DNA from 2 places in the Lysinibacillus sp. UGB7 genome. Region 1 is predicted to be linked to the other one. Evidence: riboswitches for the same ligand, from Rfam matches in the RefSeq annotation. Region 1 holds a riboswitch; the other holds the start of a gene.
The links. A riboswitch is a leader RNA that binds a small molecule or an ion and turns the genes downstream of it on or off. The one in region 1 is predicted to bind lysine.
Positions count from the first base shown of each region.

Region 2: another riboswitch for lysine. It lies ahead of ACOMCU_RS23955 (aspartate kinase); the one in region 1 lies ahead of ACOMCU_RS19120 (amino acid permease).

Region 1 covers NZ_JBMGUV010000024.1:229-5,867, reverse strand. The annotation lists gene ACOMCU_RS19135 (ABC transporter ATP-binding protein) at 1-571, opposite strand, end outside; gene ACOMCU_RS19130 (sensor histidine kinase) at 706-1,641, opposite strand; gene ACOMCU_RS19125 (response regulator transcription factor) at 1,646-2,338, opposite strand; gene ACOMCU_RS19120 (amino acid permease) at 2,521-3,984, opposite strand; lysine riboswitch at 4,214-4,390, opposite strand; gene ACOMCU_RS19115 (CynX/NimT family MFS transporter) at 4,570-5,639, shown strand, end outside.
Region 2 covers NZ_JBMGUV010000039.1:24,961-30,599, reverse strand. The annotation lists gene ACOMCU_RS23965 (succinate dehydrogenase cytochrome b558 subunit) at 1-463, opposite strand, end outside; gene ACOMCU_RS23960 (YslB family protein) at 736-1,170, shown strand; gene ACOMCU_RS23955 (aspartate kinase) at 1,325-2,551, opposite strand; lysine riboswitch at 2,920-3,098, opposite strand; gene uvrC (excinuclease ABC subunit UvrC) at 3,139-4,929, opposite strand; gene trxA (thioredoxin) at 5,017-5,328, opposite strand; gene ACOMCU_RS23940 (amino acid permease) at 5,462-5,639, opposite strand, start outside.

The sequences.
Region 1 (5,639 bases):
GACTTGAAATAATAATTGTTATGCCATATTCTTTACATAGCATAACGAATAACTCACGGAGCTCTTTGATCCCAATGGGATCAAGTCCGTTTATCGGCTCATCTAGGATAAGTAATTCTGGTTTTGTAATAATTGCTCGTGCAATGCCCAATCGCTGTTTCATGCCAAGTGAAAAGTCTTTTACACGCTTGCTATCCGTTTTGGTTAGCTTTACTAAATCTAGTACATGACTAATTTCATTTTTGTCGTAATACCCCATATATTCGCAATGTAGTTCTAGGGTTTCTCTGGCAGTTAACTTCTCATAGAAAATTGGGTATTCAATAATGGTCCCCATTCTTTTTAGTACTTCGTAGGATTGATCCGTTAATTTTTCGCCGAAGATTTCGATATCCCCACTTGTTGGCTTTGTAAGGTTTGTTAGCATTTTCATTACAGTCGTTTTCCCTGCACCATTGGGACCCAAAAAACCATATATCTCCCCTTTCTTCACATGCATATTGACGTCAGAAGCAACTTCTTTTCCTTCATATACTTTTGTAAGTTGGTTTGTTTTCACAATATAAGTCATCTTTACCTCTCCCTAATATGTGTCTTTCTTTATTATAAAAAGTAAAGCTCTCTATTTTATTACTTGATTCTTACTTATTTCTTAAATGAAGTAAAAAGCCTGTAGAGCATTATCAGCTCCACAAGCAGATTCGTTTAATACATCATTCTTTTTAGAGAAACAGTAAAAACCGTTTTCTCATAGGGGATACTGGAAAGGTGAATGGAGCCATTCATTATTTCTACAAGTCTTTTCGTTATCGTTAAGCCAAGCCCACTTCCTTGGAATGATTTATTTCTTGAATCTTCTAGCGTATACATTCTTTCAAAAACATTATCTACATGGTATTCATCGATACCCTTCCCACGATCCCATACATCAACATATATAGCGACGTCGTCATGTCTAACCACTAGGCCAATTACATTCCCTTCTGCGCCATATGCAAGTGCATTGGACAGTAAATTGTTCAAAATTCTATCCAGTGCTTCTTCATTGCCGAGTGCAAAAACAGGTGTTTCTGGTATTGCAATGTCTATTTTGAGTCCCATAGACGTTACTATATCGTAAAATGACAGGATGTTTTTTCTACAGATTTCACTCACATTTATCTTAGTTATTGGATAATCTGTGTCTCCTGCTTCAATTTTAGCAAGATCGAAGAATGTATGGATAATGCTCAATACTTCCAGTGTTTTAGCATGAACCCCTGAGAGCAATCGTTGTCGCTCTTCACCGCTTATAGGCTTGTCTAGTTGTAGCATCTCGATATATCCAAGGACAACAGTTAGCGGCGTTTTGAGATCGTGTGAAATATTAGCCAGCATCTTTTTCATAGAACCTTCCATTTTCCGATGTGTAGCCAATATTCTTTGATTATGATCCAGTAATGTATTCATAGCATTGAGTAATTGCTTTGTTTCATGATTAGCTGTCGAAACTAGAATTTTTTCATTTGTTTGTTCAGTCATTATGGATTGCAGCTTTTTACGCATGTAATGAATAGTTGTATTTTGATTTTTCTTGTCTTTCACCTGAAAACAAGTAATTCCGATGAGTAATACAATAATAATAGATAGTAACATAACCATACGATCAACCTTCTAACTTATAGCCAATTCCCCATAATGTTTTAATGTATTGGGGATTGGATGGATCATCTTCAATTTTTTCTCGTAGTCTCCTTATATGGACATTGATAATATTTTCATCACCATAGTATTCGTCATTCCAAATCAGTTGATAGATTTGCTGCTTTGTAAATACTCGATTACAATTAGTCGCAAACAGTTTTAAGATGCCAAACTCTTTTGAGGTAAGCTTGACTTTTTGCTGATTTTTTTCTACAGAAAAATTGATAATATCAATTGTTAAATCACCAATTATCAATACATCTTGCTGTTCTTCTATATGATGCGCATACTTTGTCGCTCTTCTTATGGCAGCTTTTACCCTAGCTGAAAACTCCAACATTGAAAAAGGTTTTGCAATATAATCATCGGCTCCTAAGCCTAATCCGAGTGCTTTATCGACATCACTATCTTTTGCGGACATGATAATAATTGGAAGTGCTTCTTTTTGACGAATAATCTTTAAAACTTCTAATCCATCCAGTTTTGGTATCATAATATCCAAAATAACTAAATCAAACGAAGTACTTACGCATTGTTGTACAGCCTCTTCACCATTTAAGACAGAAGTAACGAGATATCCCTCCATCAATAAAAAATTTTCCACCATTTCTCGAATGGCTTCATCGTCTTCTACTAGTAATATATGTTTTTGCATAATATGCACCTCTTCTTAAGAGAAACTTTTCATCATTAAAAATACCTTTTGATTATAATAACTTTCCATATCTATAATACCTTACCATAAAAAAGAAATTCGTAATATTTTTATATAAAATCAAAAAAGCTATCCCGTTCGTCATATTACAATGACTTACAGGATAGCCCTTTAGCTATGTTCTATTTTTCCACTTTCAAATCACAGTCCTTAAGCGGAATCATTTTCGTTTTATTTTTCACTTTAAAGCCAATCCATAATGCTAAAAACAGTGGTATTCCAATGTATGAAACAAATACACCATTCCAGTCAATTGTTTCACCTGTAAAGGCCGTGTAGTTTTGACCAACTACAACAATCATACAAACCGTAAATGCAAAGATTGGTCCAAATGGATATAGCTTTGCTTTATAAGGTAGTAATTTCGAATCTAAGCCTTGAGCCTCAAAAGCTCTACGGAAACGGTAGTGGCTAAAGGCAATACCGAGCCATGCAATGAAGCCTGACATACCTGAGGCATTTAGAAGCCATATATAGACAACCCCGTCACCAAAAAATGATGCTAGAAATGCAAGACTGCCTACTGCTAATGTCGCCATTAAAGCATAAATTGGAATCCCACGGCGACTTAACTTCATAAAGAATTTTGGTGCATGGCCATCCACGGCTAATTGCCATAGCATACGCGATGACGCATATAGCCCTGAGTTCCCCGCCGAAAGCATAGCTGTTAAAATAATCGCATTCATCAGGGAAGCCGCAAAGGCAATTCCTAATCGATCAAATACTAGCGTAAATGGAGATACCGCAATATCTTCAGATAGTAAACGTGCATCTGTAAACGGAATGAGCATACCAATTGCTGCAATCGCTAAAATATAGAATAAAATAATACGCCAGAAAACGGATTTCACTGCTTTTGGAATATTTTTTCCTGGGTCATCTGTTTCCCCAGCTGTAATGCCTAGAAGCTCTGTCCCTTGGAACGAGAATCCTGCTGCTAAGAAGATACCAAATGTAGCAAGGAATCCACCATGGAATGGCCCATCGCTAATGAAGAAATTCGTGAAGCCTACGGGTGCTTGCCCTCCCAAAATCCCAAATATCATCAGAATACTGATAATAATGAAGATAATAACGGTTGCCACCTTGATCATGGCAAACCAATATTCACTTTCACCGTAGCTTTTTACCGATAAAAGATTAAATGATAGTACGATGGCAATAAACAATACTGTCCAAAGTGCTGACGAGCTATCTGGGAACCAGTATTTCATAATTAGAGAGACAGCTGCAATTTCCGCTGCAATCGTAATAGCCCAGTTATACCAGTAATTCCAACCAAGTGCAAAACCAAGTGCTGGATCTACAAATTTACTTGCGTACGTACTAAACGAACCCGATGAAGGCATATAGGCAGCCATTTCTCCTAAGCTCGTCATTAAAAAATACACCATAATGCCAATTAAGGCATAAGCAAGCAATGCGCCACCAGGACCCGCCTGTGCAATGGCACCACCACTAGCTAAAAATAGCCCAGTACCAATTGTGCCGCCTAACGAAATCATTGTTATATGACGACTTTTTAGTTCTTTTTTCAACTTCGGCGGTTTATGCCCAAGCTGATTAACTTTTATTTCACTCACGTTAAAGCTTCCTTCCTTTTATAAGAGGTCCTCATATTCACCTCGACGTAATTGTACCCATTGTTTTTACGCTTCATAACCATTGCGTTTAGGTACAGTAAATTAATGCGTACATATCAGTTAGCGGAGATACTATTTTTACGTAAGTAGGTAATAAAATACCTACCGAATAGAAATAAAAAACGCCATCACATGAACGTTGTGATGGCTAAGTTAATCCCCAGTTCTTTCAAATGATAGCGCAACACGTCATTCCAACGTGACAGTTCTGTTCCTTTCGGAAACAGCCCCAGCATGAGGTTTTCAAGTCCCCTCACACTTCGGCGGTATTTCCTTTCAGCTAACATCTTTAATGCTTGTCATTTCCATTAGCGTACTTATAAATACCGCGACCTCTACCTCAATACAAACATGAGGCATGTAATTATTAAATTTATGATGTTATTCAGTCTATCATACGACCTTTGACATTTCAATAACAATAGTAATGTTCAATATTTTGTGAATTTTCTACCATTTTTAATAGTATGGTAAAGTGGTATAGTTGTTCGAATTATTAATGTTTTAATTCAAGGAGGATTTATTTTGACAACTAATGAACATTCTACTTATCCTAGCAAAAAAATTAGCTGGAAGGGAAAAACTCTGTTACTTGTCATCGGTGTTATTTTTATAGCTTCTACATTACGGATGCCACTAACTGTCGTTGGTCCCATTATTTCTTTCATTCGTGAAAGTCTTGGCATTTCCAACGTACTCGCTGGCTTTTTGACAACAATTCCATTACTAGCTTTTGCGATAGTATCACCGTTTGCACCAGTTGTTGCACGCAAATTAGGCATTGAATTGACATTGTTTTTATCCACGATCTTATTAGCATGTGGCATTGTCACACGCTCCCTTGGTACAACTACATTACTCGTTCTCGGAACGGTACTAATTGGCGTTGCCATTTCTTTTGGTAATGTGCTTATTCCAGGCTTACTGAAATTGAAATTTCCTTATCATGTTGGTTTACTAATGGCTTTCTTCACGGTGTCGATGAATCTTTCAGCAGGTGTAGGTGCGGGTATTAGCTATCCAGTAGCCCATTCGTCCCTTGATTGGCAAGGCGCTCTCGGGGTAGCTCTTATTCTAGTTGTCTTAACAATTTTGGTTTGGATTCCACAATTGCAAGCAAATAAACCTGAACCTACTGTCGCATCTATGAAAACGCGTATACCTTTATGGAAATCACCTGTAGCTTGGGCTGTTACGGGCGCAATGGGGTTACAATCACTCATATTTTATACGACAGCGGCATGGATTCCTGAAATTTATATTGCCCAAGGTCTCGCTGCCGACCGTGCTGGCTGGATGTTTTCAACCATGCAGTTTTCACAAATACCTATGGCTCTAGTTGTGCCTATTATTGCAAGCAAGATGAAATCCCAACGTCCACTTGTCGTCATTTTTACAGTATTTTATTTAATCGGCTTTACTGGTTTGGTAATGGAGTGGACAAGTTTTGCAGTTCTCTGGATGGTACTTATTGGATTAGCTGGGGGCGCTTCATTTGCGTTAGCGATGATGTTCTTCACACTGCGTACACGCACTGCATATGAGGCGGCTGATTTATCAGGTTTTGCACAATCTATTGGCTATTTACTTGCAGC
Region 2 (5,639 bases), on a different contig from region 1:
TTGCTGATAAAATACCAACAATGTAGAATCCAAGCATGAATGGATTTGCAACAATATCTGCCATCATGTCATATTCAACGTGCGCTCCAAGTGCTTTTTGAATACGAGTTTGGAAAATGTGCCATGCAATGAAAATCACTAGGAATACACCAGTGAAGCGTTGTAATGAGAACATCCAGTTACGGTATGTGCTAAAACGACCTGTATTTGGTGTAGCTGTAAAAGCAATGAACACACCATAGAAAGCGTGGAACATTAATGGGATATAAATAATTACCCATTCCATTAGCAACAATAGAGAATGTGGAACTAATTCCATCGCCCCTGTTGCATCATTGTAAGCTTCTTCACCGCCAACAGCAGTGAAGTTTAATGACAAGTGGAACGCCAAAAACAAACCTACTGGTATGACACCAAGTAGAGAATGTAAGCGGCGCCATAAAAACTCTCGATCTTTCGACAAGACTGTTACCCCCCTTAGTACTTAAAATAGCACAACAAAAGAAGTCACCATTTTGTAAATGAAACTTCATTGACTGTGTATTTCATCATGGTACAATATTATGACATGTTTATTGTACTCTCAAGAGCTACGAGCGTCAAGGCAACTCGGAGTTTTTAATAGCCCTTATTAAAGTAATAATCTAGTACATGATGCGTCATTTTTTCTCGAAAAATCTATCTTTACTTTATCACTACCAAATTATAAGAAAATTCTAAGAAAGAAGGATATCAATGTTAAATACTCCATCTCCTACAATCTCATCATTTGGGTATGAGATAATTCGCGATCATATTCTATCTTCCATTCTTGGTAAACATGAAGATGAAGTGCTTTATTGGGCTGGAAAAGAGCTTGCTCGGAAGTTCCCCTGTAAAAGTCAAGAAGAACTTATCGCATTTTTCGCAGATGCCTGCTGGGGTACTCTAGAACTTACGAAGGAATCAAAGGATGGACGTATCTTCCATTTAACAAATGAGCCAGCACTTTTACAGCTTAGAAATCGAAGCTTTCGACTTGAAGCAGGATTTATAGCGGAGCAGATTCAGCAAGCAAAAGGCTATTTGACTGAGTGCTATGATGAAAAACGCGAAAAACAACAGCTTATAATGTTTACCGTCAAGTGGGATGTGAAGGAACGTATCATGAACACCATTCCGACAGAGTAATCGAATAAGGATTGTCATTCCATTAAATGGTGAATGGCAATCCTTTCTTACTTTAATATCACTATCAGCACTGTCTGAATATTCACTAAAGTTACAAATTGTTATAAACAAATTATACAGAATGCGTCCTTGATTTTCGACACACCCCCATTATCTATTCTTGAAGCGCTTCAGCTAAATTAAACTCCGCATGTAAAGCATTAGCTGCTTGAATCATATCGTCCTGTGGTACGACTACGGATACTTTAATTTCTGAGGTACTTACCATTTTCACAGGGATGCCCTCACGACGTAACCGATCAAACATACGTGCAGCAACACCTGGGTTGGACGCCATTCCCGAGCCAATAATCGAAACCTTCGCTAGGCCAACTTCAAAATCAGCAAAGCTAAAACCCAATGATAATTTACTATTTTCTAAAACGTGTAGAGCTTGTGCAAATTCCTCTTTCAAAATCGTAAAGGATACTGACGGCTTTAAGCCATCAATAATAGCTTGTACGATAATATCTACATTGATGCGATTCTCTGCCAGTACCGTAAACATATCTGCTAAGGATGCATCAGAATAAGCATCATACCCGACTGTTAAACGAATAATGTCTGATTCAAAAGCAACACCACGTACGATTAAATTTTTTTCCACTTCAACTTCCTCCTTTAATAAGGTACCTGTCACATCCAGCTCACACGAACGAATAATGACAGGGATTTGGAACTTCTTCGCGAGTTCCACTGCACGTGGATGTAAAATATGCGAACCTAAATTTGAAAGCTCTAACATTTCATCATACGAAATTTCCTTTAACTTTTTCGCGCCTAAAATATGATTGGGATCTGCTGTATAAACGCCTTCTACATTTGTGAAAATATCTACTCTTTCAGCATTGATTGCTGCAGCGATGGCAACCGCTGTCGTTTCCGCCCCACCTTTACCGAGCGTTGTAATATTCTGAGCCCCATCAATGCCTTGTTCACCAGCAACTACTACGATTTGACCCTGCGCTAAATGTTTTTCAATACGATTGACAGCAACGTCTCCAATGCGTGCGTTGCGGTGCTTGGCATCAGTTAGTAAGCCTGCCTGCCAACCGGTTAAAGACACTGCATCATAACCTGCTTCCTGAAGAGCAATCGCACATAACGCACTTGCAACTTGTGAACTTGTTGAAAATAGTACATCCAGTTCACGCTTTGAAGCATCGTCCGATAAATCGCGAGCCATCTTTGCTAACTCTTTTGCAGTACGTCCCATTGCTGATGTCACAACCACTACATCTAGTCCACGATTTTTTTCGGCAACTGCCTTTTTTGCGAACTCCTGAATACGATCTGTTGACGCTATCGCTGCTCCACCAAATTTTAGTACAATTCTCGTCATCGTTATCATTCTCCTTCTAACTCATTTACGCCTCAGTATAATTTGGATACGGATTGTGACTTGTACTGACAAAAGTCATTCTTATCAACTGCCACCTGTGCTCTAGCCAATATGAAGTTAATCACTTAGCTGTCGATACAAGTATCCTGTTGCTTTCGCTCAGATAGCTTACCGCAGTGAGGGCCGATTTTAGCGTACAATCCGCAACTGTATCTCCGCAGTCTAGCAAACCATTTTGGTATTCATCACCCACTTTGAGAAATTGAGGATACATGAATGATGTAAAAGAAACATGCTGGGAACATCAAAAAGGCAGCCCCACATAATGTGAGAGCTGCCTGCAACATGTACAATATAAAATCTTGCGCATGTGTGATAGCTCTCCGAAACATCAAGAATCGACAGTCTTACATCTCTTAAATGCAAAACCAGTAAAGTATCGGAAACAACGATACTCCACTTCGGCAAGCTTCCCTTTCGCACATCATCAAAGGGTTTGTCCACCCTCCAATATGCTACTATTTAACCTTGCACCTCTATCATCACTAAAATAGTGAATATAAACTTATATTTACGTTAGCATATGTCTAGTCCTTTGACAATGCCTCTTGCTGAAAATAAGCGTAAATATTACTTGCTAAATTAACGGGCATACCCGCTTCTTGTAATGCGAGCTCACTCGCCTCACGTATTTTCTTCACCGAGCCAAAATGCTTTAGCAACTGTTGTTTTCTCTTCGGTCCAATACCCTCAATGCCATCGAGTACCGATTGGATCGCATTTTTCTCGTGCTGTTGTCGGAGGAATGTAATCGCAAAACGATGCACCTCGTCCTGAATACGTTGTAATAAATAAAAGCCGTCGCTTGTACGTTTTAACGCTATTACTTCTGGAGGATCCCCAAATAAAAGCTGTGATGTATTGTGCTTATCATCTTTTGCTAAGCCAGCAATTGGCATGACTAGGCCAAGCTCATCTTCTAACACTTCTCGCGCAACTTCCATTTGCCCTTTACCACCGTCAATCAGTACTAAATCTGGCAATGGCAAGCCTTCTTTTAATACTCTTGTGTAACGACGACGAATCACTTCCTGCATTGCACCATAGTCATCATGCTTTGCAGCAGTGCGCGTTTTGTACTTACGATATTCTTTCTTAGCTGGTTTCCCATCAACAAACACAACCATTGCCGAGACAGCATCTGCACCGTGCATATGACTATTATCAAATGCCTCAATGCGTAGTGGCGCAGATATGCCCATTGCCTCACCGAGTGCCTCACACGCACCAATCGTTCGCTCTTCTTGTCGTTCAATGAGTTGGAACTTAGCCTTAACCGCAATTTCAGCATTTTTTGTCGCCAACTCGACCAGCTCTTTTTTCTGACCACGCTTTGGTGTAAGCACCTTCACAGCAAGTAAGTCCGTTAAAATTGTTGCATCAATGGACTGCGGAATAAAAATTTCTTTTGGCTTAATATGCTCAAGCTTCTCATAAAATCGCCCAACAAATGTTAAAAATTCTTCCTCTGCATCCTGGTAAATCGGAAAAATCGAAACATCTCGCTCAATCAGTTTGCCTTGTCGCACGAAAAAGACCTGCACACACATCCAGCCCTTTTCTACCGCATAGCCAAACACATCTCGGTTCGTCGTATCACTCGACACAATTTTTTGCTTTTGCATAACTGTATCGATATGAGCAATTTGATCGCGGAATTCCTTCGCCCGCTCAAACTCTAGATTTTCAGCTGCCGCAAGCATTTTCTCTTCAAGTTCTTTTTTTACAGCTTCAACCCCACCATTTAAAAACTTCGTCATATCCTCAATCATATCGTGATAAATTTGTGCATCAATGTCTTTCACACAAGGTGCTATACATTGTCCCATATGATAGTACAAGCAAACTTTGGACGGTAATTGCACACATTTTCTGAGTGGATATAAACGATCAAGTAGCTTTTTAGTTTCACTTGCAGCGTATGCATTTGGGTATGGGCCGAAATACTTCGCCTTATCTTTTTTTACCTTTCGAGTCGTAATAAGACGTGGATTTTTTTCATTTGTAATTTTTAAATATGGGTATGTTTTATCGTCTGTTAGCATGACATTGTATTTCGGATCGTGCAGTTTGATGAGATTAAGCTCTAAAATAAGTGCTTCTAGGTTTGACGACGTCACAATGTACTCAAAATCCTCAATTTCGCTAACGAGGCGTTGTGTTTTCCCCTCATGTGTCCCCGTAAAATAAGAGCGCACTCGGTTTTTAAGTATTTTGGCCTTTCCTACATAAATAATCGTGCCTTGCCTATCCTTCATCAAATAGCAGCCAGGCTGATCTGGTAAAATGTCAAGCTTGCGTTTGATTAAATCATTCATCGCCTACCTGCCCCCCCTTTTCTTACATTATATAACGAAAAAAAGCCAAGCACATCAATAGATGGCCTGGCTTTCCTTTACTACTTATTAAGCGTGTTTAGCGATGAAAGCTTCTAGCGCTTCTTTTGGTTGGAAACCAACTGTTTTGTCTACTAACTCACCATCTTTAAATAACAGTAGTGATGGGATAGACATAACTTGGTATTGCGCTGCAGTACCTTGGTTGTTATCTACGTCTACTTTTACGATTCTAGCTGCGTTCCCTGCAGCATCCATTTCTTCAAGAACTGGTCCAATCATTTTACAAGGTCCGCACCAAGCAGCCCAAAAGTCTACTAGTACTAACCCTTCTTTAATATCATCTTGGAAAGTTGCATCTGTTGCATGTACAATTGCCATTTGAAATCCTCCTTAAACTTACTATGCTTGTAGTATAGCATGGATAAATTCACTTGAGCGAACAATCTGCCTTGACTGCATAATTTATGAAAAACAAGTATAAAAGAGTCGAAAAAGGCATTATGTTGAATTATTATTTAGCCGAATTTCCTTGATAACGTCCCTTATATACATAAGTTAAAGTAATAAAAATGTAAATGGCTAATGTAATACCTGTTACGATAATAGATGTTGTAAAAATAATGCCAATCAGAATTGCACTTAAGGCGATAATTGCTATCCAAGTTGTATAAGGAAACCATTTTACTGCA